One region of the Bacillus aquiflavi genome, then DNA from elsewhere that is predicted to be linked to it. Evidence: a T-box and tRNA genes for the amino acid it is inferred to sense, from the RefSeq annotation. Region 1 holds a T-box; the other holds one or more tRNA genes.
The links. A T-box is a leader RNA that pairs with one kind of tRNA and senses whether it is charged. The one in region 1 lies ahead of leuS (leucine--tRNA ligase), so its partner is inferred to be a tRNA-Leu.
Positions count from the first base shown of each region.

Region 1 (16,363 bases):
ATCAGAATCAAATGTAACGACATTCATCTTATTCGTTAACCGATAAGCATAAGGAAGCGTTAAATTCGTTAACAAATCTTCCTCATTTCGATAGTAAGTGATTTTACTAGCATAGCTGCCTAGCTCTTTGTCGAGAATTGAATATAATTCAGATGGTTTAATTTTGTAAATATCGTGTTCGTCGGCTAAAATACCATATTTATCCTCTATAATTTTTCTTATTTTATCATGCATTCTAACGATAGTGTAAATATTCATTGGGGCATCGTTATACACATTTACATCTGTAAACAAATCCCCGCTCGTCACCATTAATGTTTGCCCTTGATTTCCGCCTAACGAATGAGCATCTAAAAAGAAAACTGGTTTAGTTAGTAAATTTTTTTCATTTACTTTTTGAATCACTTTGTCTTTAAAATCTTGATTATCCTCAATTTGCGATTGATCGTCACCTAACAGCACTTCATAAGCGTCTGTATATATATCTTCATTTCCGCTAAAAACTATTTCTTTTAAATTTTCAGGATTTTGTTTATAATTCTTTAACGTTTTAAACCATTTTTCGCCTAATTCCGCAAATTTACTTAAGTCCCCTTCTGTACCGCGGTTTATAACATAAACTTCATTAATCGCTTGCTTGTCATCAAAAAAGTGGATTGCCGTCCCGTTAAAGCCAGACTCTTCGCCAATTTGCAATTTATCTGAATGAATAATCTCAAATGGCGGCGGCAATTGTCCGTACTCTTCAATATAAAACTTTTCCACTGTTTCTTTCGTTAAACCATCATATTCCGCACTCGTTAATCTCGCCCGAACGAGTTCACCTAATACGCCTTCCTGCTTCATTTATTCCACCTCGCCAACTTACTTAAATTGAATACTTTCAAGCATTTTTAATGCCATTGCTTTTTCTTTATCAAAGTCAATTTCACATTTTTCACTGCTATCAAAACATTTTTGTCTTAAATTGAAATAGAGCGATTGTTTTGAATGATTATCTGTAATAAATCCATATAAGAAAAAATTTGTATTTATATTGCCACCCTCAGCTTCATAATTATCAATATTTTCCGCATAGTAAACTGTTTTGTTGTCATCTTTTATCTTTTCAATTTTCGTATCACTTGGAGCATTTATTTTTTTTAACATATTCCTTAATCTACTATCAACAATTACATTTCCATCTGGTTTTAAAAAAAGTTTAATTCCTTTAAGGAATTTATCTTTTTTCAAATGAGTATCACCTAAGCGAAGATATATATTTTCTGTATTTATATCCCCTGATCCTCTCCCTTTTTTACGATAATATGATTCTTTTTCAATCACATAATTTGATGGAAATATCATCGTATATTTTCCCGTTCCTGATTCAAATAAGTGAAAGCCTTCTGGTGCTTCGCCGTCTTTTAATAAAAACTCACGCGTAAATTGATCTTGAAACGCGGGTGTATCTGGTGTTGTCCATTTGTTCACAGCAAAAATCACTCCTATCATAATGAAGCTAACAATGATTAATGAGAGGATTATTTTTCGTGTTGTCCACGTAAATGCCATCGTGCCACTCCTTGCTTGAAAAAAGTTGATTGATAAACAATATCAAAATAATAATCTTACATAATAGTTTTAATATAACAAATGGATTAATATGTTACAAGATGGTTTATGTATCATTTAATGTCAGATCATCTCATTATTTTACTTAAATTGAATACTTTCAAGCATTTTTAATGCCATCGCTTTTTCTTTATCAAAGTCAATTTCACATTTTTTCTCGTTACTGTAGAAACATTTATGTCTTAAATCAAAATAAAGTGCTTGTTTTGAACGGTTATCTGTAATAAACCCATACAAGTAAAAAGATGTATCTGTACTGCCATCTTCGAATGTATAATCATCAATATTTTCCGCATAATATACCGTTTTGTTGTCATCCTTTATCGTTTCAATTTTCGTATCACTTGGAGCATTTATTTGTTCTAACAGGATTTTCAAATCGGCGTCTATTAATACATTTCCATCTGGTTTTAAAAAGAGATTAATTCCTTTAATTTTTGTTGATTTTTTTTTCGGGTGAATACCGTCCTGATGAAGATACACATTCTCTGTATTGATAACCCCTGAACTTCGGCCTTTTTTACGATAATAAGATGATTCTTCAACGACATAATTAGTTGGAAATATCATCGTATATTTTCCCGTTCCTGATTCAAATAAGTGAAAGCCTTCTGGTGCTTCGCCGTCTTTTAATAAAAAAACTCACGCGTAAATTGATCTTGAAACGCGGGTGTATCTGGTGTTGTCCATTTGTTCACAGCAAAAATCACTCCTATCATAATGAAGCTAACAATGATTAATGAGAGGATTATTTTTCGTGTTGTCCACGTAAATGCCATCGTGCCACTCCTTGCTTGAAAAAAGTTGATTGATAAACAATATCAAAATAATAATCTTACATAATAGGTTTAATATAACAAATGGATTAATATGTTACAAGATGGTTTATGTATCATTTTAATGTCAGATCATCTCATTATTTTACTTAAATTGAACACTTTCAAGCATTTTTAATGCCATCGCTTTTTCTTTATCAAAGTCAATTTCACATTTTTCATTGCTATCAAAACATTTTTGTCTTAAATTAAAATAAAGTGCTTGTTTTGAACGGTTATCTGTAATAAGCCCGTATAAGAAAAAGGTTGTATTGATACTGCCATCTTCAGCTTCATAGTCACTAATATTTTCCGCATAATATACCGTTTTGTTGTCATCCTTTATCGTTTCAATTTTCGTATCACTTGGAGCATTTATTTTTTTTAACATCACTCTTAAAGCTGCATCGACTAATACATTTCCATCTGGTTTTAAAAACAGATTAATTCCTTTAATTTGTTGATTTTTTTTCGGATGAACACCGTCCTGATGAAGATATACATTCTCTGTATTGATAACCCCTGAACCCCGGCCTTTTTTACGATAATAAGATGATTCTTCAACGACATAGTTAGCTGGAAATATCATCGTATATTTTCCCGTTCCTGATTCAAATAAATGAAAGCCTTCTGGTGCTTCGCCGTCTTTTAAAAAAAACTCACGCGTAAATTCATCTTGATACGCGGGTGTATCTGGTGTTGTCCATTTGTTCACAGCAAAAATCACTCCTATTATAATGAAGCTAATGGAAGAGCTATTACAAATCCAAAGAGAACTACAATCTACGTTTTTATAGCATTAGCGATTACCACTTATTACTTGGAGTTTTCTATTGGAACGAGCTTGTTTCACGCTTAGTTAGATGTAAAAATGGGGAAAAAAACAAAAATAAAAGTGCTGCAATTAATTGCACCTCTCATCGTACCTTTTTTATCTATTGACGTTACCCCCAATGATTAAATTGCTTTTTCCGTCTTTACCTAACCTTTTTCTCCGATTTTTTACTATTTTGACTTATGCAAAATATCGATCCACCATCATGCTGCTCCTTGTTTAAAAATCATCTTTTTTTGACCCCATATATTCCTTTTCATTCATATTCATCAAACTACCTTTTGCGTATTCTTTTTATTTCGACCCTCTAAGGAACGTTCATTTTCAAAAAAAATGGTCCATTCGCAATCAAAAAAGTTCGCAATTCGCTTTGCTACTGGAACTGTCGGCGTTTTTGTTCCATTTTCTATATGTGTGTAGTAGCTTCTTGAAATTTTACATTGTTCTGCAATATCTTCTTGGGTTAATGACTTGTTTATTCGAATTTTTTTCATCCAAGCTCTCAAGATGCCCACCTCCGGTTTGTTCTCTAAAGTAACGTAATCTACTTTTATTATAAGTTCCCTATAGGGACTCGTCAATATCAAACGATGCTTTATGGAGCTTTTTTTGAAAGTTTCTCTCAGTAACATTACAATATGTATAAGCGAAATCTTAATGCAGGAGTTCGCTAACTGTTGGTTAGTGTAAAGCCTCTTGCGTATAGAATGGTGTGATAACATGGATATATTAGCGAAACGTTTAAAAGCACTTCGAGCGGAAGCAAAGGCAAAAGATAAACGATTCACACAAGAATATGTTGGCAAATTAATTGGTGTGTTGCACGTACAACATATACCGCCTATGAAAACGGCACAAAAGAACCATCGCTTGAAACAGTGAATAAACTCGCTGATATTTTTAACGTAACAACTGATTATTTACAAGGGCGAACTGATATAAGAAACTTTCAACAAATAAACGAAGAAAAAGCAAAGTTTATTATAAACGACCCAGAATTAAAACGCTGGTACAATGAACTTCCCGAAATCGGTGAAGAAGAATTGAAAAAGCTGCATAAGGTTTGGAAAATTTTAAAAAACGAAGAATAAGTTGCGTTCATAAAAAGGACATGATCCTGTGGCGATCATGTCCTTTTATTTTCTAATTAAACTTTTTCTTCGTTCTTAAACATATTTAGAAATAAAAATCGATACGTAATAAAAGTAAACAGTATAACAAAGCCAAAAATAGATTATATTTTTAATAAATATTACTTCTCTTCTAGGAAAAATGATGTATTTTTTATCCAAAGGGAGATTTGATTCTTTAGATTATACCTTCTGTTTTAACCCCTGATCTATTAACAAATTTGTGTGTTGATCATAAAGCTGTCTAGCAAACTGTTGAATCGTTTTATAGTCTAGACCTTTCCATTTTTTAATATCCATTTCTAGTTTTTCACAACGGAAAAATCTAAATGAAAACGCCTCAATTATTTTAAAAGCTGAATAACTGTGAGGACTTTCCTCATTTTTATTCGCAGTAGTGAGAAATTTCTCAAAAATAGTAAAGTCAGGATAGTAAATTAACTCTACTAACTTTGCACGATATTCAAGATCGTTTTGGAGTAAATTTGGAAATAATTTATAATCGTTAAAGTGTTGAGCCTCATGCTTTAAATAGGAGTTTAGGAAACTATCTGAATCAGTTTTGTATCCACTTGCAACACAATAAAGTCCATTTTCCTTTGCCCAGCCACCTGCATAGAGATTACCAAAGGTAGCAAAATGAAGCCAACTTAACATAATAAAATCATCCATAAAGTATACGTCCACCGTTTCAATCCCATTCGGTAATTCAACATCATAAGTTTTCTTCTCCATTACTCTCCATATATATGGACCATAATGAGGGCTTGTTCTTCCACCAAGGAAATACCAACCTTTCTCATAAAAAATTTCCTTTAGCCCTTCCTCTATCACTTCCATCTTTAACTTTACTTTATTAGGAAGAAGTGTATGTAAAGCATTTATTAATTGCTGTTCGGCTGACTGTTGTGCTAACTTATTCGTTAAGACAACAATAAAATAGTGATAATAGGCTGTTATCACTTTTTTTATCCATTGATCTTCTACCTCGACAGCTATGTTTGGTGGGTCAGTAAAAAAACGTTTCTCGTATTTTTGCAACAATTGTTGCTGTTCAATTGTTTTTTCAGTTAAATGATTTAAATAATGATATATATCTGTTATCTGTTAAACGTTCCCTGCAACACACTTATGATAAATTTTTTTCATATAAGCGCCCTCCTACAAATATTCACGTATAACCCCAATTATATGTGATTATTCTTGATAAACAATGACAAAAATAAGAGTTTCGACAATGTATCCTATGTAAAACCTTCTTTATCTTTTACTGCGAAAAACAATGTTTGTTACCACGCTTTTCAGCTATGCTGATCCGCTTTATCAGAGAGGGGAAAATGAACAAATAGATCATAAACTTCATTAATATCATAATAACCGAATAATAAAAAAGTAATTGTCTTGTTGGAAAAAATGTTTATAATAGTAAGGAAGCCAAAAAACAAAGGTTCAATCCTTATTTGCTAGTTTTAAAGTTAAGTGTTTTAGTAACATGAAATCCAATTGTTTAATTTGAATATTATCGTAAGAAAAGGAGTTGATAAGAATGTCAAGTACTGATCCATTAGAAGCAACTTTTGGATTGTTTTTTGGTCTTTTCGGTTTTATATATATTATTGCGTTGGTCTTTATCGTTGTGCTTACAATTGTATTTATGTTTAAAGGGATGAGTTATATGAAAAAGAAAACTCAAAATGACGAACGCCTTATTCTAGCAATACAGCAATTAGAGCTTAATCAAAACTTACAGCAAAGTCAGGAAAAAGAACCAAAACCTAATGATTTATTTTAAGATTAAAAACTCGGCATAGCCGAGTTTTTAAATAGAATTCTCCAAATGTTTAAGTTCCTTTTCTGATCCAGCCACTACAACAGCTGCAGATGCATCCCCTACGACATTTACTGTTGTCCGGAACATATCAAGAATTCGATCTATACCTGCAATAAGAGCAATCCCTTCAAGCGGCAGATGTACAGAGCTTAGCACCATTGTAAGCATAATGAGACCCGCCCCTGGTATACCAGCTGTACCAATAGAAGCTAATACCGTTGCAAAAATGACAGTCAAAATCTGAACAAATGATAAATCAAGCCCATAAAACTGAACAATAAATAAAATAGCAACTCCTTGATATATCGCAGTTCCATCCATATTAATAGTTGCTCCAAGTGGAAGAATAAAGCTACTTACTCGATTTGATACACCTAGGTTTTCCCTCGTATTCTTTAATGTAACTGGGAGTGTTCCAGCACTGCTTGCAGTACTAAAAGCAACTAATGCTGCTGGTCCAATTCCTTTAAAAAAAGTATACGGATTCATCTTTGCAAAGCTTTTTACAGCAAATGAATAAATAACTAAAGCATGAACTGTACAAGCAATCGCTGTTGCCGCAACAACCTTTATTAATGGCATCAAAACTGAAAGTCCATATTCACCAACTATCGGTGCGACTAAGCCAATAATACCTAACGGCGCTATCCGCATGACAATCCCCGTGATTTTAAACATAATCTCCGCAAAGCCATCAAAAAAAGTATAGACAAGCTTTGCTTTTTCTCCTACTAATGTGATCGCTAAACCGATAAAAATAGCGAAAAAAATAATTTGTAGCACATTTCCTTCTGTTAGTGCAGAAAATGGATTAGTTGGAATAATATTTAAAATAGTTTGAACAACGCCAGCTGTTTCCTGTGCCTCTAAAGTTGTCTCAGTAACAGTTAACTCTACTCCTGAACCAGGAGAAATAATGAAAGCAAAGCTTAATCCGATCATAACTGCTATAGCAGTTGTTACTAAATAATACGCCATTGTCTTTATACCCATTCTTCCAAGCTGTTTCGGATCACCTGTACTGGCTATCCCTACAACTAAAGAAGATAATATTAATGGAGCGATGATAAATTTAATTAATCGTAAAAATAAATCACCAAATGGTTGCAATACACTAATAGATGCCCCAAAAATAACTCCTAAAATAATTGCGATAACAAAAGCAATAAAAATTTGTGTTAATAAATTTATTTTAACCAACGTTTCCACTCCCCCATTATGCAAGTCGTCAATAAAAAATATTCATTTTACTGAAAATTATGAAAATTTTTTAACGACTTTAGAAAGTTAGGGACATGCATATTAATTAGAGCGATATATAACCATTGCAGAAAAACAATAAATTTGTTCGTCTTCATCCTCTTGTATAATTGCGATATTGTATTTAATATCCACTATTTTCTCCTCATCCAGACGTTTTAAAAATTGATTCATTTCTATTTCTAAATCTTGTTCATGCTCATAGTCAAACAATTTGACCTGAATCAAGCGTTTCTCTCCCTTTCTTTTTTTCTATTATTATATTAAAACAAGCAGTCAATTATTCATATAACAATCGTTAGATTAGCAAGATTTCATTCATCATGATCTTTCAGTGCTTTAAATAAGGTGGGGCTTTTTCCACTTTAAAGAAGCAGAATGGAGGAGATTAGAAGGATGTTTAGCATTTCGATCGTAAAAAATAAAAAGCGCCTATACTTAGCTAGACGCTCTCGATCTACTAGATCGTTTTCCCTGTCCATTCAAGCATTCCGCCAATCATATTCCATACATTAAATCCTTGTTCTTGCAAGTAATAACAAACGTGTCCACTTCGATTTCCAGAACGGCAAATAAAAATATACTCTTTATTTTTATCAAAAGAAGCTAAAGAAAAAGGAATTTCTCCCATTGGGATATGAATAGCTCCCGGAATTGTACCTAACGCAACTTCCTCCTCTTCTCGTACATCAATGATATTTAACTTTTCACCAGCTTCAACCTTTGCTTTTACTTGTTCAGGAGTAATAATCTGAATTTCTTCCATTTTTTCAAAATCCCCCTTCGGCGAAATAGCTACTTTAATAGTTTCGTTTTAATGAAATAAAATACACTACAAACTGAATGAACGGCAACAACAAAATCACTATAATTGGATAATAAGGAATCATTTCATTTACAAATGGATAAAAAAGCATTAACCCTGTTACAATCGGATAAAGGTAACCCATAGAAATATAAGAGGCACGACAAGCTTTTGCTGTAATTTGTTTTTCCCGTTCATCCATCTCTTCTAATTCTGGGGGTAACAAAAATGCTTGTTTTAATGAGCTTCGCTTCTTTCTATTACTAACAAACATAATCGCAGATAGAGCCCCGCCAATTAATAGAGCTGCTAATAAAGGTGTTAAATGTAATTCGATTTCCCACTTAGACGGTTGATTTTTAATGACTTCCGCAAACTGAATTTGCGCATCATAAAATGCCACCATCGCCCAACCGAACAAGACTAATACAGTAACTGTTATGAAGCCGTTACGCCGTATATTCATTCTTCTCCCTCCATGAAAAAAATTTCTTCAATTTGTAAGTTAAACACATGAGCAATTTTCATCGCTAATAATAATGACGGTATGTAGCTCCCTTTTTCTAAAGCAACAATCGTCTGCCTAGTAACAGCAACAGATTTAGCAAGGTCAGATTGTGTCAACCCATATTTGGCTCGTAATTCTCTTACTCGATTTGATAATGTCATTCATAACCTCACCTCTTTAATTCGTTATTATTGTAAAGTTCAATTTACATTTTGTCAAGTATACTTTACATTCAGGGATTTTTTCAGTCCATCATCTTTAAGCTCTAAAAAAAATAAACTGGTAATAATACACCAGTTTATTTTTAAGTTAGTTAATGCCGACATCACCAATTGTTTTTTAGTGAACTAATTAATTTGCTACAATGTTAACAAGCTTACCAGGAATAGCAATAACTTTTCGAACCGTTTTTCCGCTAATTTGCTCTTTTATTTTTTCGTCTTCCATCGCAAGCTGTTCTAATACTTCCTTTGAAGCATCTTTTGGAACCATTACTTTTGCCTTTATTTTACCATTAATTTGGATAACAACTTCCACTTCATCATCAATTAGTTTCCCTTCGTCATAAGCAGGCCAAGCTTCATACGTAATCGTTTCTTTATGGCCAAGCTTTTCCCAAAGTTCCTCAGAAATATGTGGGCAAATCGGTGAAAGAAGCTTTACAAACCCTTCCATGTAACTTTTTGATAAAACGGGCGCTTTGTAAGATTCATTTATGAATACCATCAACTGAGATATTGCCGTATTAAAGTGTAAAATTTCGTAATCCTCTGTTACCTTCTTAACTGTTTGGTGATATACCTTTTCTAACGATTTACATTCTTCAACGTCTTGAATCTTTGAATTTAAAGAACCATCTTCATTTACAAATAAACGCCATATTCGATCTAGGAAGCGACGTGAACCATCAAGTCCATTAGTTGACCAAGCAATTGAGGCATCAAGCGGCCCCATAAACATCTCGTACAATCGAAGTGTATCTGCTCCATGACTTTCAATCACTTCATCAGGGTTCACAACGTTGCCTTTTGATTTACTCATTTTTTCATTATTTGCTCCAAGTATCATCCCTTGGTTAAAGAGCTTTTGGAATGGCTCCTTTGTATGAACAACACCGATATCATAAAGAAACTTATGCCAAAAACGTGCGTAAAGCAAATGAAGAACCGCGTGTTCTGCGCCACCAATATAAATATCGACTGGAAGCCATTTTTTTAGCCGTTCTGGATCAGCAAGCGCTTGATCGTTCGCAGGATCGGTATAGCGTAAATAATACCAGCAGCTTCCTGCCCATTGAGGCATCGTATTTGTTTCTCGGCGGCCTCTCTTACCTGTTTTTTCATCAACTACTTCTACCCAGTCCTTTATGTTTGCAAGAGGTGATTCGCCTGTTCCTGAAGGTTTGATTTCCGTTGTTTTTGGCAGTTTAAGCGGAAGTTCTTCTTCAGATACGGTTGTCATTGTCCCATCTTCCCAGTGAATAACAGGGATCGGTTCACCCCAGTAACGTTGACGGCTAAATAACCAGTCGCGAAGACGATAGGTGACTTTTTTTGTTCCGAGCTTGTTTTCTTCAAGCCATTCAATCATTTTTGTTATTGCGGCGTCTTTAGTTAAACCATCTAAAAACTCCGAGTTCATATGTTTTCCGTCTCCTGTATACGCCTCTTTTTCGATATTGCCGCCTGCAACGACTTCCTTTATTGGTAATTTAAACTTTTTAGCGAATTCATAGTCACGCTCATCATGAGCCGGAACCGCCATAATTGCTCCTGTTCCATAGCTCATTAATACATAATCCGCAATCCAAATTGGCATTTTTTCTCCATTTACTGGATTAATAGCATATGCTCCAGTAAAAACACCTGTTTTTTCTTTTGCCAAATCCGTTCGTTCAAGATCACTTTTGCGTTTATTTTTTTCCAAATAAGCAGTTACAGCTTCACGCTGACTATCAGTTGTTATTTTTTCGACATAAGGATGTTCTGGTGCAAGTACAGCATATGTTGATCCAAAAAGAGTATCTGGACGAGTTGTAAAAACAGTAAACGTTTCAGTAAATCCGTCAATACTAAATGTGATTTCTGCTCCTTCTGAGCGGCCAATCCAATTACGTTGCATTTCTTTAATGCTCTCTGGCCAATCCAATTCTTCTAGATCATCGAGGAGACGATCGGCATATTCAGTAATTTTTAACATCCACTGCTTCATCGGACGGCGTTCAACTGGATGGTCACCGCGTTCACTTTTACCATCAATGACTTCCTCATTTGCTAACACCGTACCTAAAGCTGGGCACCAATTAACAGGAACCTCATCAATGTAAGCTAACCCCTTTTCAAACATCTTTTTAAAAATCCATTGTGTCCACTTGTAGTATTGCGGATCAGTTGTATTAATTTCTCGATCCCAGTCATAGGAAAAGCCTAAAGATTTAATTTGACGACGGAATGTTTGAATATTTTTTTCAGTAAATTGTGCTGGATCGTTACCAGTATCTAACGCATATTGCTCAGCGGGAAGACCAAACGCATCCCACCCCATTGGGTGGAGGACGTTAAATCCTTGCATACGTTTCATTCTTGATATTATATCTGTTGCAGTATATCCTTCTGGGTGTCCGACGTGAAGACCTACTCCTGAAGGATATGGGAACATATCAAGTGCGTAGAACTTTCGCTTTCCTTCTTCTTCAATCGTTTTAAATGTTTTATTTTTCTCCCAATATTTTTGCCATTTTTCCTCAATTTCTTTATGATTAAAACTCATTTAAAAAATCCTCCTTCACCTTGTTAATCCAGTCAAATTACCATTTTACGATATGCAACTTAACGCTTTTACACTTTATATAGATGAAAAAAAAAAAATCCCCTTCATCCCAAATTTGGGACGAGAGGATTTTACTTTTACTCCCGCGGTACCACCCACATTAGTGTATAAGACACTCACTTCATTCATCCTTAACGCGGAAAACGGCAGCTTTACTTGTAATTTTCGTTCAAGCATGCAACTCAAAGGCGAGTTCATGGTTTACTCGGTTGACTTACACCAGCCGCCAACTCTCTAATACGAGTAATTGTCCACTACTATTCCTTATCTTCGTAATCAGTTATATAACTACAAAAAATTGTAAATTCCTATTTATTGGAGTATTGAAGCATATCGTGTCAGAATCACGATTCCCAACTAACCTTTATTGATAATGATTATACTAAAACTAAAAATAAATAGCAAAGCCTTTTTGAACTAGTCTTCATTTAACTATTTTTTTTTATAAAAATCATTCGTATTTTTTTAACCTCCTCGATATGAAAATCTCCTTCAATTAATTGACCATTGTTCAATTTAAATCATCACACCTTTTTCCCTCGTTAGTTCAATGATTGTTTAAAGAGCCTTATCATATATTTTCTATTTTAATGATTGATTAAAGGGGAATGAATGGTTATTCATTGACTTTTATGTTAAAATTAATATACTGAATATTACGAAAATTATGTGTTTTTATAATAAAAATTGGTGACGTTTATACTTGGGAAAGAACTTTTACTAAAGAAGATGTTTTGTATTTTGGACGTCTTTCAGACGACCAAGGAAGACATCATATTGAGCATGATGAAAAAGGTCGTTTAATGGTTCAAGGGTTATTAACTGCTAGTGTAGGAACGAAAATTGGCGGGCGTTTAAATTACACCGCAAGAGAGATGGTCAGTGAATTTATTCGACCGGTTTTACTGGGGATACTGTAACATGCGAAATAACCATTACAAATGTTGTACAAATGGAAGGCTTCAAAAAAGTAGAAATGAAGTCAGTATATCGTAATCAAAATGGGAAAGAAGTTATAGTAGGATCAAGTTATGGAATCATTCGAGATTAACTAAAATTCCATCGTTTATCAGCTCTTAAATGAAGAGGGAAACTTTAATAATGAGTAGTTTCCCTATATTTTATTCAATATTAATATCTTATTCGTATCGATAGCATCGCTACTGTGCTGTATATCCTCCATCGATGACAACTGCCTGACCTGTCATTCCCCTTGCAGACTCACCTGCTAAAAAAATCGCTACATCAGCAATTTCATCAACAGAAAGCAATCGTTTTTGAGGTACAAATGGAAAAATAACTTCTTCAAGTACTTTTTCAATTGGAAGATTTCTCGTTTTAGCTAGATCGGCCAGTTGATTTTTCACAAGTGGCGTATCTACATAACCAGGGCAAATAGCATTCACAGTAATTCCATAAGAAGCGGTTTCTAATGCGGCTACTTTAGTTAATCCGATTACTCCGTGCTTCGCACTATTGTACGCAGCTTTTCCTGCAAAACCAATTAATCCATTAATTGATGCCATATTTATGATTCTGCCAAACCGTTTTTTTTTCATAATTGGCACCACATTCTTTATAAACATAAAAGGAGCAGTTAACATTATTTTAATTAAAAGCTCAAATTTTTCAGTAGGAAACTGTTCAATCATTGAAACATGCTGTACCCCTGCATTATTTATTAATATGTCCAAACTGCCATAATGGGCGATACTTTTTTTGATTGCTTGCTGAATATCTGCTTCAGATGTTACGTCACACTTTATTCCAGCCGCTTCAAAACCGTCTTGACGAAGCCTTTCTGCACATTTTTTTACAGCGTCCTCTTGGATATCTGTTAAGACAACTTTTGCTCCATTTTCAGCAAATTTTTTGCTAAGTTTATAACCGATCCCTGAAGCAGCTCCTGTAATAAAAACAACTTTATTTTGAATCATCCGTAAGCTCCTTTCAATTAGTACTGTTAAATTCCTAGTCCAAATGAAAATAATAAAATTGCTAATGCTACACCGATTAGTGGCACAATTACTGATACCGCAGCCATAGGATTGTAAGCAGCTTGATGACTCTCACCACAAATGGCTCTAATAGTTGTTACAACATATCCGTTATGCGGCAATGAATCAAGTGCACCTGACGAAATCGCTGCAACCCGATGAAGTGCTTCTGGATTTACACCCATATCAAGATAATGAGGAGCAAGAACCGGTAAGGCGATCACCTGTCCGCCTGATGCCGAACCAGTCATACCAGCAATTACACTAACTGCTAGCGCTCCGCCAATGAGCGGACTTCCAGGTATACTTGTCATGTAATGAACAGCAGCTTCAAAAGCTGGCGCTGCTTTTGCAACCCCTCCAAATCCTACAACTGCCGCAGTATTACCAATAGCAATTAAAGCACCAAGTGTCCCCTCAGAAACAGCATTCCAAAAATGTCTAAAGTAACGTCTATTTAATAAATACGTTGCCACTACTCCGCATAAAAGAGCGATAATAAGAGCAGATTGTTTTAAAGAATTATGGAAAATAAAGGAAATGATGAGTACAACAATTAAAGGGATCATCCCCATAAAAGGATTTGGAAGTGGTTGATTCCCTACCACTGGATCTGATTCTTGTCTGATAAAAGTCTCACCGTTTGATACCGCTTTCATAATCATTCGTTTGAGCCACCAGTAACCGAAAATGGCCATGAATATTGCAACAATTAAACTTACTTCCCACCCGGCGTAAGGTGTAGTATCCAAATATTCGATTGGAATCCAATTTTGAATTTCAGGTGAACCTGCCGAAGTCATCGTAAAAGTGACTGAACCGAATGCAAGTGCTGCAGGAATAAAGCGTCGAGGTAAGTTGGCCTCTTTGAACAAACTGATTGCCATCGGATAAACAGAAAAAGCAACAACGAACAAGCTTACACCGCCGTATGTTAAAACAGCACAAGCAGCTACAATAGCAAGAACAGCGTATTTCATCCCTAGCTTCTCGACAACAAATTTTGAAACACTATCCGCAGCTCCGCTATCCTCCATTACCTTTCCAAAAATCGCTCCAAGTAAAAACATTAAGTACCAGGACGTTACAAAGCCCGAAAAACCAGACATATAATTTCCAACAAAGTTTGCTTCTCCTTCAGAAACGAGTTGCGGGAACAATGGCATTCCACTCAATAATGCAACAAATAGTGCTGAAATGGGACCTACAATTAATAAGTTCATTCCCCTCATTGTCAATATAATGAGTAACGCTAGTCCCCCAATTAAACCGATCATGCTGAGCATTTTTTCTCCCCCCTTAAAAATTTCAACCTTTGTTCGCGGTTCTAAAATAATACAGACTCCTTTCGTTTTTAGTGCACCTTTAAATAAAGCAACTTTCATGCCAAATTGATATCGCTTATAAACGTACGAATTTCAAGAATATTTCATAATTTCATTCCGAACTTCCGGAATAATTATTTATTTTTATTTACTAATGAAAGAGCTTTTCTAAGTAGACTGCTTTATTCCCGCCTAAAAGTGTCAAGCATTTTACGAGAATGAAAAGTGTCCGGAAATTCGGAATTCATTCCGGATTTTCGGACACTTCTTTAACTTAGCTCATATTTTTTCAATTTTTCGTACATGGTTGATTTACTAATCCCAAGTGCCTTTGCAGCCTCTCGCTTGTCATTTTGATATTTTTTTAAACTTTGCATAAGCAAGCTTTTTTCCGTTTCCTCCAAAATTTCTTTCAGTTTTTTTTCACCTAACGGAAATTGAGATGGTTCTCTCATATGTTCGGGTAAAGAGTCCATCGTAATCATATCACCGTTTGATAAATGGATAGATGCACCGATCACGTTTTCTAATTCTCTTACATTTCCAGGCCATTGATAACGACTAAATAAATTCATCACTTCTTTAGCAATTCCGCTTATTCGCTTCCCTGCCTTTTTACATATTTTTTTAATAAAATAATCACAAAGGACCGACAAATCCTCCATTCTGTCTCTTAGAGGGGGAATATTAAATGGGACAACACTAATTCGATAATATAGATCTTCTCGAAATCGTTTTTCTTTCATCATTTTTTCTAACGGTCTATTTGTAGCGGCTATGATCCGAACATCTACTGAAATTGGTTTTGTTGAGCCGATTGGTTCAACTTCCTTTTCCTGTAATGCACGTAAAAGCTTCATTTGCATATTTAGAGGCATGTCACCAATTTCATCTAAAAATAACGTCCCCCCATCAGCCAATTGGAATTTCCCTTTTTTTCCGCCCCTTTTTGCTCCAGTAAAGGCTCCCTCTTCATAACCAAATAACTCCGATTCAAGAAGATGTTCTGGAATTGCGGCACAATTAACCTTTACAAACGGTTGATGACTGCGCCCGCTCAGTTGATGAATGCTATGGGCAAATAATTCTTTGCCTGTACCGCTTTCTCCACAAATTAAAATAGATATATCACTAGGTGCAATCATTTTTACTTTTTCTTTTAAATCATTCATCGATTTTGACACGGCTAATATGTCAGATAATCCATATTTTACTCCACTATCAATATCTTGAATGTAGCTTTGCATTTTTAAAAATAAACTTCTAACATGGCTATTCATTTTCATCCATTCTTGTGCATCTCTAAAAAAAACAGTCCCAAATGCACCGATTACTTCTCCGTTAGAACGAATTGGAATGCGATTTGCAATCATATAATTTCCTTTTATATATTGAAGATCAGCAATCTCTTCTT
Region 1 covers NZ_CP082780.1:2,731,989-2,748,351, forward strand. Annotated here, with positions in the region: gene K6959_RS13190 (DUF6792 domain-containing protein) at 1-846, opposite strand, end outside; gene K6959_RS13195 (hypothetical protein) at 865-1,554, opposite strand; gene K6959_RS13200 (hypothetical protein) at 1,696-2,184, opposite strand; gene K6959_RS13205 (hypothetical protein) at 2,244-2,393, opposite strand; gene K6959_RS13210 (hypothetical protein) at 2,536-3,144, opposite strand; gene K6959_RS13215 (helix-turn-helix transcriptional regulator) at 3,534-3,770, opposite strand; gene K6959_RS19290 (hypothetical protein) at 3,985-4,146, shown strand; gene K6959_RS13220 (helix-turn-helix domain-containing protein) at 4,071-4,355, shown strand; gene K6959_RS13225 (hypothetical protein) at 4,578-5,438, opposite strand; gene K6959_RS13230 (hypothetical protein) at 5,941-6,186, shown strand; gene K6959_RS13235 (dicarboxylate/amino acid:cation symporter) at 6,214-7,425, opposite strand; gene K6959_RS13240 (sporulation protein Cse60) at 7,528-7,713, opposite strand; gene K6959_RS13245 (rhodanese-like domain-containing protein) at 7,946-8,251, opposite strand; gene K6959_RS13250 (hypothetical protein) at 8,286-8,756, opposite strand; gene K6959_RS13255 (helix-turn-helix transcriptional regulator) at 8,753-8,959, opposite strand; gene leuS (leucine--tRNA ligase) at 9,150-11,567, opposite strand; T-box leader at 11,681-11,907, opposite strand; partial or broken gene K6959_RS13265 (FAS1-like dehydratase domain-containing protein) at 12,305-12,678, shown strand; gene K6959_RS13270 (3-hydroxybutyrate dehydrogenase) at 12,788-13,564, opposite strand; gene K6959_RS13275 (GntP family permease) at 13,591-14,910, opposite strand; gene K6959_RS13280 (sigma-54 interaction domain-containing protein) at 15,219-16,363, opposite strand, start outside.

Region 2 (16,363 bases), 1.6 Mb from region 1:
AAAAAAGCTGTCATTACAACGGCAAAAGAACATGACCGAAATCAGCTTGAAGTTCTGGTAGATGATAACGAAGCCATGTATGTGTTTGATCGTGGCTATGTGGATTATGAACGATTTGATCGGATGACCGATGAAGGTTATTTTTTCGTATCACGACTGAAGAAAAATGCAGTCATTCGTGAAGTTCATTCTTTTTCAATTTCGGATGATTGCCCTGTACAATCCGACAAAATGGTTTACATCTGTAGCATACAAAATCGAACAGAAAATGTCTTTCGTCTTCTTGAAGTCAAGGATACAAAAGGAAACTTCCTTCGTTTAATCACGAATCGCTTTGATTTAAGTGCTGAAGAAATCAGTGACATTTATCGTTCTCGTTGGGCCATTGAGCTATTTTTCAAATGGCTGAAGCAGCACGTAGAAATTAAGCCTTTTTATGGTATGAGTGAGACCGCGATTCAAAACCAAATTTTCTTAGCCCCTATCACCTATTGCTTAAATGTTCTCATTCAATTAGAGATGAAAAGTAGTAAATCTTTACTTAAAAAGACCTAAATAAAGGTGGGATTGTCTATTTGGTAATAATATATAGTTAACCCAGAGTTACAACAACAAGATTCTTTTACGGACTAGAGCGTTCATCAAACTTTCGTGTCCAAATATAAGAAGGTTTCCAAATTGCTCTCTTTAACCAGCGAGTGATTCGATCTATAATAAAAAATCACCCTTTGAAAAAAACTTTTCTTTCCAGTGTTAATCTTCTATATTTTTCCCTTGTGAAAAAATAGATAATCATAATTTCATTTTTTAAATTAGTGTAATTTAATTATCTTTAATATGTCCTCCACGATACAAAAATTAAAAATTCTCTAATGGCTCTTAAACCTGTGTTAATTATTACTGTTTGTAATCCTTTTTCCTGTTTGTGTAGGATAAAATTTTTATTTGGTTTTTTTTTATGTTTGTAGGAGCAGGATTAAAATCTTTTTCTAAATATTTTGTGAAAAGCTGATCATTCAGATTCTGTAATATTGGATTGATTATTTGAAGTCTTAGATTATCTAATTAGACAATCATCAACAAATAAAGAAAGAGCCGTTTTGAAATCATTCTCTCTTATCGTGTGAGAGATGATTTTCATCAGTTTGTTATGGTGCACCGTATCAAAGAATCTCTCTAAATCAATGTCTACTAACCACTCATATCCAGCGTTTATATATTCCAGCGCTTGAACGACTGCCATTTCACACATTCTTCTTGGTCGGAAGCCGTAGCAGTATTCGCTGAATTGTTTTTCAAATATGGGGGGATTATTTACCTTAGGCTAAAGTCGCGAATATTCTTTATGTATTTGGACCGTCTTGCTATAATAAATACTACAGCTGTAAAAGTAGGAGGATTATCATGAAGGAGATTCCACAAATATCAGAAGCAGAATATAAAGTGATGAAGGTAATATGGAACTATGAGCCAATTTCAACTCCTGAAGTAGTGGAGAAATTATCGAAAAAGAGTGATTGGAAGTCAAATACCATTCACACCATGTTGGCGCGCCTAGTTAAGAAAAAGGCTTTGCATGCAAGAAAAGAGGGCCGAGTGTTTATATATACTTCATTGGTTGAAAAGCACGAATATGTTGAGCAAAAAAGTAAATCCTTTCTCCAGCAGTTTTTCGGCGGTACATTAAATTCAATGGTCTTAAATTTTATTGAAAATGATCAATTATCGAACGAAGAAATATCGGAATTAAAGAAAATATTGTCCATGAGGGATAAGAAAGAAGGGGAAAAATAATGGATACCATTCTGCTACGGATTTTAGTAAGTACAATCGTGGTATCCCTCCTTATTTTCATAATTCTGTTAATCAAAAAACTATTAAACAATCATATGACAGTGAAAGCACATTATCATATTTGGTATGTTCTTTGCATTCCAATTCTTACTGCCTTTTTACCTTGGAATTATTTTCGCCTTGGAGAAGGAATGCACTACTTTAAAAACTTACTTTTTTTTCATAAAGAAGCGCCATTGAAGAGCGAAAGGATGAATGGAGTAGATGTCTCTCAGGCGCAAAACAGCGATTTATTACATGATTTCACGATATCGGTAAACATGTCAACGCCCGATTTCGTCTACCATACATTTTTTACAGTTTGGGTCATTGGAGTGGTTATTTTTGTTGGGGCTGCTGTTTATGCAAACTATCAAATCTATCAAATCAAAAAGTCGGCTGCGGCTGTTCATAACCAAAAGATAAATAAACTATTAGAAGCGTGCAAAAAGATGGTTGGGGTGAAAAGAAACATAAGGTTGCAGGAGACCTCTCTTATTTCCTCGCCGATCATGTTCGGTATTTTTCAGCCCGTTATTTTTTTACCAAGCAAAACGCGAGAAACATTCTCGTTAAATGAATTAAAATACGTGTTTTTGCACGAGCTGCACCACCATAAAAGCAAAGATCTGTTCGTGAATTACGTTATGTGGATGTTTCAGATTATTTATTGGTTTAACCCGGTCGTCTGGTATGCTTTAAAAAGGATTCGAATGGATAGGGAATTGGCCTGCGATGCATCCGTTTTAAATCTTTTAGATGAGAGCGGATATATTGAATATGGGTATACCATCATTCGTTTTGCAGATAAAAAATATGATCGGCCCTTTGAACAGCTTGCTCCAGGTATAGGTGGGACAAAAAAACAAATTAAACAAAGAATCCAATGCATTGCAAGCTACTCTAGAGATTCTCTATTATTGAAATGGAAAAGCAAGGTCATCTGTGCTGTTTTAGGAATTGTTGTGCTATTCCTTGCTCCAATCACCACCGTTATTGCCAGCCCAAATGATGTGTATCAGTTTAGCGGGAAGAATGCGGTATATGAAGATCTAAGCTCCTATTTTAAGGGCTACAAGGGCAGCTTTGTTTTATATGATCCCTCTAAAAACCAATATCAAATATATAATCGAGAGATGAGTGAACAGAGGATTTCCCCTGATAGTACCTATAAAATATATTCTGCCTTATTTGCATTGGAATCAAAAGTGATTTCCCCGAATAACAATAAAAAGGTTTGGGGTGGGGAAATTTATCCCTTTCCAGAATGGAATCAAAATCAAAATTTAGCGACTGCCTTAAGGCATTCCGTGAATTGGTATTTCCAGAATACCGATCGAGAGGTAGGGAGAAAGTCGCTGCAAGATTATTTTCACAAGATAAAATACGGGAATGAGGATCTTTCAGGGGATTTGGATAGTTACTGGATGGAATCTTCCCTAAAAATATCACCCATTGAACAGGTCCAGTTATTATACCAATTAGAAGAAAATCAATGGGGTTTTAAAGCGGAAAATATCAAAGCGGTAAAAAAGGCCATTTTAATAGACGTGCAAAAGAATGGACGGTTGTATGGTAAAACGGGAACCGGTATGGTCAATGGAAAGAATGTAAATGGCTGGTTTATTGGTTTTGTCGATAAAGGTAATGAGCGTTTTTATTTTGCCATTAATATTCAAAATAAGGATGGTCAAGCCCAGGGAAGTAAGGCAGCGGAGATAGCTAAGCAGATCCTGCATCATAAAAAGATATATTAATAATTAACCCCAGAAAGATTGCCCTTCCTTTTTGGGTCTTTCTGGGACAAAATACTACGATTGTAGTATTTGTAACTCATGCGATTTAAGAGGGCTGAAACCTTTTCCTCTTACCACGATCTAGAGGCATCAGAGCGCTCATCTAACGTTTATATGTAAAAAACAGCAATTGGAAATCATGGGCGGCAAGTATATTCCCAATGACACATTGAATAGCAATCTGAAAAAAATTGAAATCATCGACTATTATTTCAATCAATTTGCTTTAGGCATCCCGACCGGTATTGGTTTTGATAATGAAACGGTAGGAATTAAAGGAACGAATACAAGCACCTACTTTCAAATTGCCAGCGGACAATTAGATACATATACATCGATGCAAATTGCCCGGTCACGATTGCAAATGGTGGATACCGAATGAAGGCTGGCGAAGGAGACTCGTGAACACAATAAGGATGGCAATGAATTAGACAACGTAATCGATGAAATTGAACCAGTGGTGCTGATTCAGGCGGAGATGAGTTAGGAGATGCTTAAGCGGGTTCAACAAGTCTTTGGCTGGTTGTCCATGGTTCCAAAGGAACAGCGAGAGGATATTTTAAAGTCGAACTGTACAATGCAGCGGGTAAAATCGGGACCTCGGAATCTTATAAAAATAGTGAATACTTGGAATCTTTCTTTTGCTAACTATGCCCCATTCAATGATCCCGAGATTACCATTAAAATGCCTACCGCGAGCGTTATGCTCAACCGCACAGTGCAGCTAATATCATCAGTCAGCGGGTTTTTCGGGCATATTTTGACCATGATGAAAAAGAACAGTCAACTACAAAAAGAGATTGACATCTATTTATTACAAGTGTAGTATTAAATACGTAACCAAATACTACATATGTAGTATTTTATGTAATCTAATACTACACATGCAATCAATAGTAGTGAAAGGAGGAAATTCTCCCCCGCTATTTCGGGGCAGCATAAGGTTACGAAGAAGTATATTGAATAGGATTAATTAAGTGCAAACAGAATAAATTTTACATTATAAAAATAATGCAATTGAATCCGAAAGTAATACACAATTTTTAGAATCTGCTGGTTAATAGTCGACTGTTGTTAATCAAAACATAATGATTAAACCCGCTTATTCTATTTTCAGAACATCGATTATTAATAGAAAGAGGTTAAGATCTTGAGGAAAACACATAATATTTTCAGTAAGAATAATTTTATATTTGCCCTGCTTGTGCTAGTGGTTGCAATTGTACCTTTCGCCGGCTGGTCCATGACCACCCATAACCCTTCTGACAAGCCCGGAAAGGCTGTCACGAAAACATCAGCATCCCGTGAGTTTGCAGATCTCGAGAGCAAATTTGACGCCCGGCTCGGAGTCTACGCTATCGATACAGGTACAAATCGGACCGTCTCCTATCGGCCTAATGAGCGATTCGCTTACGCATCTACTTACAAAGCTTTAGCCGCAGGTGCATTGCTGCAGCATTACTCAATTGATCAACTTGACGAGTTAGTCACATACACCAGCGAGGACATCGTTACGTATTCACCCGTAACACAGCTTCACGTAGATACCGGGATGACTCTTCGGGAAGTTATTGAGGCTGCTGTTAGATATAGCGACAACACCGCAGGTAACCTTTTATTAGAGAAACTGGGAGGCCCTGAGGGATTTGAAACTGCACTGAGACAGATTGGCGATAACATTACCCAAGTTGATCGCTACGAGACGGATTTGAACTCAGCTATTCCTGGAGATAAACGGGACACAAGCACACCAAAAGCACTTGCTACCAGCCTCAAGGCTTTCGCAGTCAGCGACTTGCTCCCTACTGAAAAACGTATGATCCTGACGGATTGGATGCGGGGAAATACCACTGGAGATGCATTGATCCGGGCTGGTGCACCAAAAGGCTGGGAAGTCGATGATAAGAGCGGAGCAGGAAGCTATGGAACACGGAATGACATTGCGATTGTTTGGCCGCCGAATAGAGCTCCCATTGTCATCGCAGTTCTATCCAGCCGTGATACACAGAATGCCACCTATGACAATACGCTAATTTCAGAAGCTACAAAGGTCGCACTTAATGCTCTTAAACGAACAGATAAGTAAATTTACTCATCACAATTTTCAATTGCATTAGTGAATAGGCTTATCATTCAGTCATCATATACAATCATTTAAAAGATTAGTATGTGCTGACTGATTTTTTTTTATATATTAATAGGAATGGACAGCAGGTTACGTCTGTAAATAGTTACTAATGTTAATTTTTATTTGTTAGATTTTCCTTTATATGATAATCCATCATTAGGCGGAGTTGAAGTTTATACAGATATAAAATCCCATCATGTAAGATTTCCCACAAGTAATTGCTGACACAAGAAATTATTATACTCATTTTGATCAAAGATTAGAGAAGAAAGCTCTTAAAGCAGGAGATTAAATAAATGCATACCATGTTCTTCGAAACATATTAGAATTCTATTTACTAAAGGAATTTGGTGTCCAAGAAAAGTTTATTCATGATCGAATTAGAGAAATAATTAGACCTTTAAGAAAAAGTAATAACATTCAGAAAGCCCATGAAAATAAAAGATATGATTAAATAACGGTTCAATCTGAATCCCAGGTAATTTAAAATTTCAACCGTGACCTCACCAATCGTTTCATCCATACATAAACTCCATCGATTCTTTTAACTTATTTTTTTATGACTGAAAAAATTTCTGAGTTACATATTAATAATTTGTTCATTTGTGGTTAAATTATGTGCTTTTCCTTAGAGTTGTTGCTAAAACTTCAAGATACTTTGTTAATGTAAAATCCCTCTCGGGATTGGAGCATTAATCCTTCTCTGCAGAGCAATACAGTGATAAGGAGAATACCAAAATCAGTCATTTTATAGAAAGGATTTATAAAGTAACGTTAAGCACCTCCAATCTCGGCTTTTTTAATGATCCCTTACTTCTTCATTATAGAAGAAAACTTTCATTCGTGATCTTTAGACATATTGATTATTTTAATTAAAAATCTATATTAACTAGAATTACCTTAGCTCGCGGCGCTCGGCCCCCCCCAAAAAAAGCTTACAAGCCGCGTCAAATGAAAGCGTATTGAATTCTAACGGCTCAATTGCAATATCAATTTCTCGACTGCTTAGACGATTATTTCTGCGAGTAGACAAAAAAATCGCCTCCCTTCGTTTTATTGAAGGAAAGCGACTCGTTACACGACCATTTATCGCACGTTTAACACAAAAAGGCGACGTTCTAACGGTTAAATTTCCGCTAAAACGTCGACATAACTGCGTTTTTTAAATACCGGTGGCCGGGATCGAACCGGCACTCCGTAAGGAACACGATTTTGAGTCGTGCGCGTCTGCCAATTCCGCCACACCGGCTCGGTACTATAAAAATAAAATCTAAAAATTAATAATGCCGAGAACCGGAATCGAACCGGTACGGTAGTCACCTACCGCAGGATTTTAAGTCCTGTGCGTCTGCCTGTTCCGCCACCCCGGCGAATCTATATAGGTCGTCCAAATTCATTTCAAAAATATGGAGGCGGCAACCGGATTTGAACCGGTGATAAAGGTTTTGCAGACCTCTGCCTTACCACTTGGCTATGCCGCCACATTGGAGCGGAAGACGGGGTTCGAACCCGCGACCCCCACCTTGGCAAGGTGGTGTTCTACCACTGAACTACTTCCGCAAGCTGGGCCAGCTGGATTCGAACCAACGCATCACGGAGTCAAAGTCCGTTGCCTTACCGCTTGGCTATGGCCCAATAATATTTAATTATATAATAAAATGTCAAGTTGTAAAGGGCGACTAGTGGGAATCGAACCCACGATGTCGGAGCCACAATCCGATGCGTTAACCACTTCGCCATAGCCGCCATAATATTGGCAGGGGTAGTAGGAATCGAACCCACACTGGAGGTTTTGGAGACCTCTGTTCTACCGTTAAACTATACCCCTAGATGGTGGAGGGGGACGGATTCGAACCGCCGAACCCTAAGGGAGCGGATTTACAGTCCGCCGCGTTTAGCCACTTCGCTACCCCTCCATAATTTATGCATAATCTTGAAAATGGTGCCGGCCAGAGGACTTGAACCCCCAACCTACTGATTACAAGTCAGTTGCTCTACCAATTGAGCTAGGCCGGCTCCAAATGGTGGCTCGGGACGGAATCGAACCGCCGACACAAGGATTTTCAGTCCTTTGCTCTACCGACTGAGCTACCGAGCCTATGTATATAATAATAATGGCGGTCCCGACGGGAATCGAACCCGCGATCTCCTGCGTGACAGGCAGGCATGTTAACCGCTACACCACGGGACCATGTTTAATATTTTATTGCGGGGGCAGGATTTTAACCTACGACCTTCGGGTTATGAGCCCGACGAGCTACCAGACTGCTCCACCCCGCGACGATATAATACTCACATAAGATATAAGATAATTCATTAGCATCTCATGGTGGAGGATGACGGGATCGAACCGCCGACCCCTTGCTTGTAAGGCAAGTGCTCTCCCAGCTGAGCTAATCCTCCATATAGATGGTGACCCGTACGGGATTCGAACCCGTGTTACCGCCGTGAAAGGGCGGTGTCTTAACCACTTGACCAACGGGCCATTGTTCTTCAATGGCGGAGAGCAAGGGATTTGAACCCTTGAGACAGCGTTAACCGTCTACACGATTTCCAATCGTGCTCCTTCGGCCACTCGGACAGCTCTCCTAATGGCTCCGCAGGCAGGATTCGAACCTGCGACCGTTCGGTTAACAGCCGAATGCTCTACCACTGAGCTACTGCGGAATATATCCGCCCGGCAACGTCCTACTCTCGCAGAGGGATGCCCTCTACTACCATTGGCGCTGAGAAGCTTAACTTCCGTGTTCGGAATGGGAACGGGTGTGACCTTCTCGCCATCGCCACCGGACAAGGAAATAATGAGACATATACTATTATAAACTTTTTTAAAATTTTTTCAAGTATAATTTTTATTCTCTCAAAACTAGATAATGTGAAGAAGATATAAGAAAGAAAGTATCATGTTTATTTGGTTAAGTGCTCGCTCGATTAGTATCTGTCAGCTTCACGTGTCGCCACGCTTCCACCTCAGACCTATCAACCTGATCATCTTTCAGGGAGCTCAAATGGGAAATCTCATCTTGAGGGGGGCTTCATGCTTAGATGCTTTCAGCACTTATCCCTTCCGCACGTAGCTACCCAGCTATGCCTTTGGCAAGACAACTGGTACACCAGCGGTGCGTCCATCCCGGTCCTCTCGTACTAAGGACAGCTCCTCTCAAATTTCCTACGCCCACGACGGATAGGGACCGAACTGTCTCACGACGTTCTGAACCCAGCTCGCGTACCGCTTTAATGGGCGAACAGCCCAACCCTTGGGACCGACTACAGCCCCAGGATGCGATGAGCCGACATCGAGGTGCCAAACCTCCCCGTCGATGTGGACTCTTGGGGGAGATAAGCCTGTTATCCCCGGGGTAGCTTTTATCCGTTGAGCGATGGCCCTTCCATGCGGAACCACCGGATCACTAAGCCCGACTTTCGTCCCTGCTCGACTTGTAAGTCTCGCAGTCAAGCTCCCTTGTGCCTTTACACTCTGCGAATGATTTCCAACCATTCTGAGGGAACCTTTGGGCGCCTCCGTTACCTTTTAGGAGGCGACCGCCCCAGTCAAACTGCCTGCCTGACACTGTCTCCCGCCCCGATAAGGGGCGCAGGTTAGAATTTCAGTACAACAAGGGTAGTATCCCACCGACGCCTCCACGTAAGCTAGCGCTCACGTTTCCACGGCTCCTACCTATTCTGTACAAGCTGCACCAAAATTCAATATCAGGCTAACAGTAAAGCTCCACGGGGTCTTTCCGTCCTGTCGCGGGTAACCTGCATCTTCACAGGTACTATAATTTCACCGAGTCTCTCGTTGAGACAGTGCCCAGATCGTTGCGCCTTTCGTGCGGGTCGGAACTTACCCGACAAGGAATTTCGCTACCTTAGGACCGTTATAGTTACGGCCGCCGTTTACTGGGGCTTCGGTTCACACCTTCAGCGATTGCTTAAGCGCTCCCCTTAACCTTCCAGCACCGGGCAGGCGTCAGCCCCTATACTTCGCCTTGCGGCTTCGCAGAGACCTGTGTTTTTGCTAAACAGTCGCCTGGGCCTATTCACTGCGGCTCTCTCGGGCTTGCACCCTATCAGAGCACCCCTTCTCCCGAAGTTACGGGGTCATTTTGCCGAGTTCCTTAACGAGAGTTCTCTCGATCACCTTAGGATTCTCTCCTCGCCTACCTGTGTCGGTTTGCGGTACGGGCACCTTATTCCTCGCTAGAGGATTTTTTTGGGCAGTGTGGAATCAGGAACTCCGGAAAATAATTTTCCTCGCTGTCACAGCTCAGCCTTACGGTAATGGGATTTGCCTCATTACCAGCCTAACTGCTTAGACGTACATCCAATTGTACGCTTACCCTATCCTCCTGCGTCCCCCCATTGCTCAAACGGCGATAAGGTGGTACAGGAATATCAACCTGTTGTCCATCGCCTACGCCTTTCGGCCTCGGCTTAGGTCCCGACTAACCCTGAGCGGACGAGCCTTCCTCAGGAAACCTTAGGCATTCGGTGGAAGGGATTCTCACCCTTCTTTCGCTACTCATACCGGCATTCTCACTTCTAAGCGCTCCACCAGTCCTCACGATCTAGCTTCAACGCACTTAGAACGCTCTCCTACCACTGACACCTACGGTGTCAATCCACAGCTTCGGTGATACGTTTAGCCCCGGTACATTTTCGGCGCAGAGTCACTCGACCAGTGAGCTATTACGCACTCTTTGAATGGTGGCTGCTTCTAAGCCAACATCCTGGTTGTCTAAGCAACTCCACATCCTTTTCCACTTAACGTATACTTTGGGACCTTAGCTGGTGGTCTGGGCTGTTTCCCTCTCGACTACGGATCTTATCACTCGCAGTCTGACTCCCAAGGATAAGTCTTTGGCATTCGGAGTTTGTCTGAATTCGGTAACCCGATGAGGGCCCCTAGTCCAAACAGTGCTCTACCTCCAAGACTCTTACACTTGAGGCTAGCCCTAAAGCTATTTCGGAGAGAACCAGCTATCTCCAAGTTCGATTGGCATTTCACCCCTACCCACACCTCATCCCCGCACTTTTCAACGTACGTGGGTTCGGGCCTCCATCCAGTGTTACCTGGACTTCACCCTGGACATGGGTAGATCACCTGGTTTCGGGTCTACGACCTCATACTCTTTCGCCCTATTCAGACTCGCTTTCGCTGCGGCTCCGTCTTTAAACTTAACCTTGCATGAAATCGTAACTCGCCGGTTCATTCTACAAAAGGCACGCCATCACCCATGAATGGGCTCTGACTACTTGTAAGCACACGGTTTCAGGTTCTCTTTCACTCCCCTCCCGGGGTGCTTTTCACCTTTCCCTCACGGTACTGGTTCACTATCGGTCACTAGGGAGTATTTAGCCTTGGGAGATGGTCCTCCCAGATTCCGACGGGATTTCACGTGTCCCGCCGTACTCAGGATCTACTCAGGAGGGAACGAAGTTTCAACTACAGGGTTGTTACCTTCTCTGACGGGCCTTTCCAGACCGCTTCATCTACCTCGTTCCTTTGTAACTCCATGTTGAGTGTCCTACAACCCCAAGAGGCAAGCCTCTTGGTTTGGACTGTTCCCGTTTCGCTCGCCGCTACTTAGGGAATCGCTTTTGCTTTCTCTTCCTCCGGGTACTAAGATGTTTCAGTTCCCCGGGTCTGCCTTCATAACCCTATGGATTCAGGTTATGATCCTATCCCATGACGGATAGGGGGTTTCCCCATTCGGAAATCTCCGGATCAAAGCTTACTTACAGCTCCCCGAAGCATATCGGTGTTAGTACCGTCCTTCATCGGCTCCTAGTGCCAAGGCATTCACCGTGCGCCCTTTCTAACTTAACCTTACGACAATTGATAAGCTTCGTTTTTCCGCGTCAACTGCGCTCTCTCACATCCTCACGTACGTTTTGTACGCTCCGGTGTTCGATCACTTGTTTCCTTGAATAACTCGCTTCTAAATTGTCTTTTTTCGGTAAAAGATAAGCTACGTATTTCGTTGTCAGTTGCATTCACTCCAATCCTCACGTACTTTTGTACGCTCCGGTTGTCGTTCATTTACTTCCTAGAACTACTTGCTTCTCTTTTCCCTTTTTTAAAAAAAAGCGTCGAATCTCTGCGTCAGTTTCCCTCACTCAGATCCTCACGTATGTTTATACGCTCCGGTCTTCGTTCGTTCACTTCCTTGAGCTTCTCGCTTCTTCTTTTCCTTACTTTAGACAATAAGCTTTCGCTTCTAAGTTGTCTTTTTTCGGTAAAAGATAAGCTACGTATTTCGTTGCCAGCTACGCTCACTCCAATCCTCACGTACTTTTAGTACGCTCCGGTTGTCGTTCATTTGCTTCCTAGAACTACTTGCTTCTCTTTTCCTTTTTTTAAGAGATATCTTTGGTGATACTCGGTTTCTTTCTTTTGCCTTCTTCATTTATTATCTAGTTTTCAAAGAACAATATTTGAGAGATTGCTCTCTCAAAAAACTAAACAAACAAACGATCAACCTTTAATGATTCCTTAGAAAGGAGGTGATCCAGCCGCACCTTCCGATACGGCTACCTTGTTACGACTTCACCCCAATCATCTGTCCCACCTTCGGCGGCTGGCTCCAAAAGGTTACCTCACCGACTTCGGGTGTTACAAACTCTCGTGGTGTGACGGGCGGTGTGTACAAGGCCCGGGAACGTATTCACCGCGGCATGCTGATCCGCGATTACTAGCGATTCCGGCTTCATGCAGCGAGTTGCAGCCTGCAATCCGAACTGAGAATGGTTTTATGGGATTGGCTCGACCTCGCGGTTTCGCTGCCCTTTGTACCATCCATTGTAGCACGTGTGTAGCCCAGGTCATAAGGGGCATGATGATTTGACGTCATCCCCACCTTCCTCCGGTTTGTCACCGGCAGTCACCTTAGAGTGCCCAACTAAAGGCTGGCAACTAAGATCAAGGGTTGCGCTCGTTGCGGGACTTAACCCAACATCTCACGACACGAGCTGACGACAACCATGCACCACCTGTCACTCTGTCCCCCGAAGGGGAACGTCCTATCTCTAGGAGTGGCAGAGGATGTCAAGACCTGGTAAGGTTCTTCGCGTTGCTTCGAATTAAACCACATGCTCCACCGCTTGTGCGGGCCCCCGTCAATTCCTTTGAGTTTCAGCCTTGCGGCCGTACTCCCCAGGCGGAGTGCTTAATGCGTTTGCTGCAGCACTAAAGGGCGGAAACCCTCTAACACTTAGCACTCATCGTTTACGGCGTGGACTACCAGGGTATCTAATCCTGTTCGCTACCCACGCTTTCGCGCCTCAGCGTCAGTTACAGACCAGAGAGCCGCCTTCGCCACTGGTGTTCCTCCACATCTCTACGCATTTCACCGCTACACGTGGAATTCCACTCTCCTCTTCTGTACTCAAGTCCCCCAGTTTCCAATGACCCTCCACGGTTGAGCCGTGGGCTTTCACATCAGACTTAAAGGACCGCCTGCGCGCGCTTTACGCCCAATAATTCCGGACAACGCTTGCCACCTACGTATTACCGCGGCTGCTGGCACGTAGTTAGCCGTGGCTTTCTCGTTAGGTACCGTCAAGGTACCGCCTTATTCAAACGGTACTTGTTCTTCCCTAATAACAGAGCTTTACGATCCGAAGACCTTCTTCGCTCACGCGGCGTTGCTCCGTCAGACTTGCGTCCATTGCGGAAGATTCCCTACTGCTGCCTCCCGTAGGAGTCTGGGCCGTGTCTCAGTCCCAGTGTGGCCGATCACCCTCTCAGGTCGGCTACGCATCGTCGCCTTGGTGAGCCTTTACCTCACCAACTAGCTAATGCGCCGCGGGCCCATCTGTAAGTGATAGCCGAAGCCATCTTTTAACTCCTCTCCATGCGAAGAGAAGGGTTATCAGGTATTAGCCCCGGTTTCCCGAAGTTATCCCTGTCTTACAGGCAGGTTGCCCACGTGTTACTCACCCGTCCGCCGCTAACCGTTCAAAAGCAAGCTTTTGAATAGTTCGCTCGACTTGCATGTATTAGGCACGCCGCCAGCGTTCGTCCTGAGCCAGGATCAAACTCTCCAATAAAGTTGGAGCGTTGATTCGCTCATAATAAAAAAATTAACGTTGGCAAGTGTCAGCTTCTAACGAATAGTTAGTTGCCTCCACTTTAAATTGTTGTTGACGTTTGTTTGTTTAGTTTTCAAAGAGCAATTTTTTTCTGTCGCTTGCGACAGCGACTTTTTAAATATAACATGAGATAATTTATTCGTCAATACTTTTTTAAAATTTATTAATTCGCTATATGTTTCCTAGCGACGAATTCTAATATAACAAATATATTGTAATAGGTCAAGAGTTAAATCAACTTTCTTTATTCCAAATTTAGAAAGAGATACCTCCTCCACCACTAGACACGGCGGAGGTATGGGATAAATACATGATCGTTATTTGTTTACCTTGTATAACCTATGGAAAACCTCACCCTCTGTTTCCTTCTCTATGACTTCAATTAAATTTCGTTCAATTAAATATTCCAGCAGCATACTTAGATCAACAGAATAATTAACCAACTCTTGATGGGTCATAATCTCATTAAATGTCCAAACGTCCCTCTGTTTTAATAAATCAACAATGTGGGCTGTACCGCATTCCGTTTTTGCATGAATTAAAAATTCACTTGCAAGAAATAATAACTCTAACCTCTTTTCTAACGTTTCTTGACTATTAACTAATTCATCATAAAGCTTAAATATTTCTGGTTCGAGTTTTTTAACTTGATTCCAAACGGTTATTTCAGGGTGAAATCCATTTTCAATGACTGCTAATCTCGCTAGATGATGCAATGAATGAACGATATGATTATATGCATCCAAGTAATGTTGATTTTCAAAAAACGCTTTTCCATCCATATATCGTCTAATTAATTTTGCAAATTCAAGTCCCTTCCTTAATTTCCTTCCTTGAAAAGGAAAATCCTCAAGCTCTTGCTTAATTTTTTCAATGTACTCATTACGATCAAAAACAATTTTCCCAACGTAAAACCATTCAAAGATTTTTCGATTTGAACCAAGGAGTAACCATTCATTTAATTTAGCTTCACTTATAATATGAAGAGCAGCCTTCTTATTTTTATATGTATAGTGTTTTATAAAAACAGGTTGAGTTGCTTCCTTTGCTACGATTAAAAGAACAGCATCAAATGTATCAGTTAATGAACGGTCATTTCCCGCTTTTTCTATTAATAATATCCCTAACGTATTTAACTGACTGGCGCGTTCTTGATAAATTGGACGAAGGATATCTTCCATATGTTAATTCCTCCATTTATTTTATAGCCTATTATGTTCGACAATAGCGTTAAATCTCCTGCTCAAAATTTCAATACTGAAACTTCAAACAGTGATTTTTATTCGACATCATTAATTGTACGTGAATTTTATTCGAGATGAAATCCTCAGTTTTTATTATTTATTGCAGCTCTCATTTTATGATATAGTTGTTTTTTTGGAGGGACAATCATGCGTAAATATTCAAGTAAAATAAATAAAATTCGCACATTTGCGTTATCATTAATTTTTATCGGTTTTATCGTAATGTATGGCGGAATCTTTTTTAGAAAGTCACCTATATTAATGACTATTTTTATGATTATTGGATTACTCTTTATTATTGCTAGCACAGTTGTTTATTTTTGGATCGGTATGCTCTCAACAAAAACGGTTCAAATTGTTTGTCCCAATTGCAAAAAGGTCACAAAAATGCTTGGGCGTGTAGATATGTGTATGTACTGTAACGAACCTTTAACCCTTGATCCTGAACTGGAAGGAAAAGAATTTGATGAAAAATACAATCGAAAACGAAACAGGAAATAAACAGACTGTTCTTTGTTGTTTAAGTCAAAATAACAGCTTGCTTTTACATCCAGTGAGCTTAAAGAGTTCGAGACAAATCAAAAAAGCTGGTAGCACCGATCAGGCTATCAGCTTTTTTAGTGTGTTGTCATTAGTGTGCATTTTTCTTTAAACAGTCTGGACACTTTCCGTAAATCTCCATTCGGTGGTGACTGACTTTAAAGCCAGTTACATGTGAAGCTAACTGTTCGACCTCATCAAGACCCGGATAATGGAAGTCAACGATTTTACCACATTCTTCACAAATGACATGGTAATGATGAGTTGTAATAAAGTCAAATCTGCTAGATGAATCACCGAAAGTCAATTCTTTCACAAGGCCAACTTCACGGAATACTCGTAAATTATTGTAAACTGTAGCCACACTCATATTCGGAAATTTTCCTTCGAGCGCTTTATAAATTTCATCAGCTGTTGGGTGTGACATTGAGTCTATTAAATATTCAAGTATCGCATGACGTTGTGGAGTTATTCGTACCCCAGTATCTTTTAAAGTTTCCAAAGCTTCTTTTAAATGATTTTGTGACACCGTCATGCACCTCTTTTCTAAATATTATTAAATTATAATCTTTATAATTAGTTTACTAATGAGTTACTACTTTTGTCAAGATAACAAGCGGACTAATTAACTTTGATGGAGCGTTTGTTCCTTAGTTCCTAAATGACTATTTACATATCTTGCTGTAACAAACAGCAAGTCGGATAATCTGTTTAAATATGACAAC
Region 2 covers NZ_CP082780.1:522,543-538,905, reverse strand. Annotated here, with positions in the region: partial or broken gene K6959_RS02815 (IS4 family transposase) at 1-546, shown strand, start outside; gene K6959_RS02810 (hypothetical protein) at 1,058-1,243, opposite strand; gene K6959_RS02805 (BlaI/MecI/CopY family transcriptional regulator) at 1,405-1,794, shown strand; gene K6959_RS02800 (BlaR1 family beta-lactam sensor/signal transducer) at 1,794-3,590, shown strand; gene K6959_RS18745 (hypothetical protein) at 3,769-4,011, shown strand; gene bla (class A beta-lactamase) at 4,798-5,715, shown strand; gene K6959_RS19775 (hypothetical protein) at 5,975-6,049, shown strand; tRNA gene K6959_RS02780 (tRNA-Leu) at 6,925-7,006, opposite strand; tRNA gene K6959_RS02775 (tRNA-Leu) at 7,042-7,127, opposite strand; tRNA gene K6959_RS02770 (tRNA-Cys) at 7,165-7,238, opposite strand; tRNA gene K6959_RS02765 (tRNA-Gly) at 7,243-7,317, opposite strand; tRNA gene K6959_RS02760 (tRNA-Gln) at 7,321-7,392, opposite strand; tRNA gene K6959_RS02755 (tRNA-His) at 7,432-7,503, opposite strand; tRNA gene K6959_RS02750 (tRNA-Trp) at 7,512-7,585, opposite strand; tRNA gene K6959_RS02745 (tRNA-Tyr) at 7,589-7,673, opposite strand; tRNA gene K6959_RS02740 (tRNA-Thr) at 7,698-7,773, opposite strand; tRNA gene K6959_RS02735 (tRNA-Phe) at 7,780-7,855, opposite strand; tRNA gene K6959_RS02730 (tRNA-Asp) at 7,873-7,948, opposite strand; tRNA gene K6959_RS02725 (tRNA-Met) at 7,964-8,037, opposite strand; tRNA gene K6959_RS02720 (tRNA-Val) at 8,085-8,160, opposite strand; tRNA gene K6959_RS02715 (tRNA-Glu) at 8,168-8,242, opposite strand; tRNA gene K6959_RS02710 (tRNA-Ser) at 8,255-8,346, opposite strand; tRNA gene K6959_RS02705 (tRNA-Asn) at 8,350-8,424, opposite strand; rRNA gene rrf (5S ribosomal RNA) at 8,433-8,548, opposite strand; rRNA gene K6959_RS02695 (23S ribosomal RNA) at 8,669-11,590, opposite strand; rRNA gene K6959_RS02690 (16S ribosomal RNA) at 12,261-13,812, opposite strand; gene K6959_RS02685 (nucleotidyltransferase-like protein) at 14,172-15,035, opposite strand; gene K6959_RS02680 (YgzB family protein) at 15,246-15,599, shown strand; gene perR (Fur family transcriptional regulator) at 15,730-16,173, opposite strand; gene K6959_RS02670 (cob(I)yrinic acid a,c-diamide adenosyltransferase) at 16,264-16,363, opposite strand, start outside.
Region 2: it has a tRNA-Leu gene. The T-box ahead of leuS (leucine--tRNA ligase) is inferred to sense a tRNA for this amino acid. The anticodon was not compared.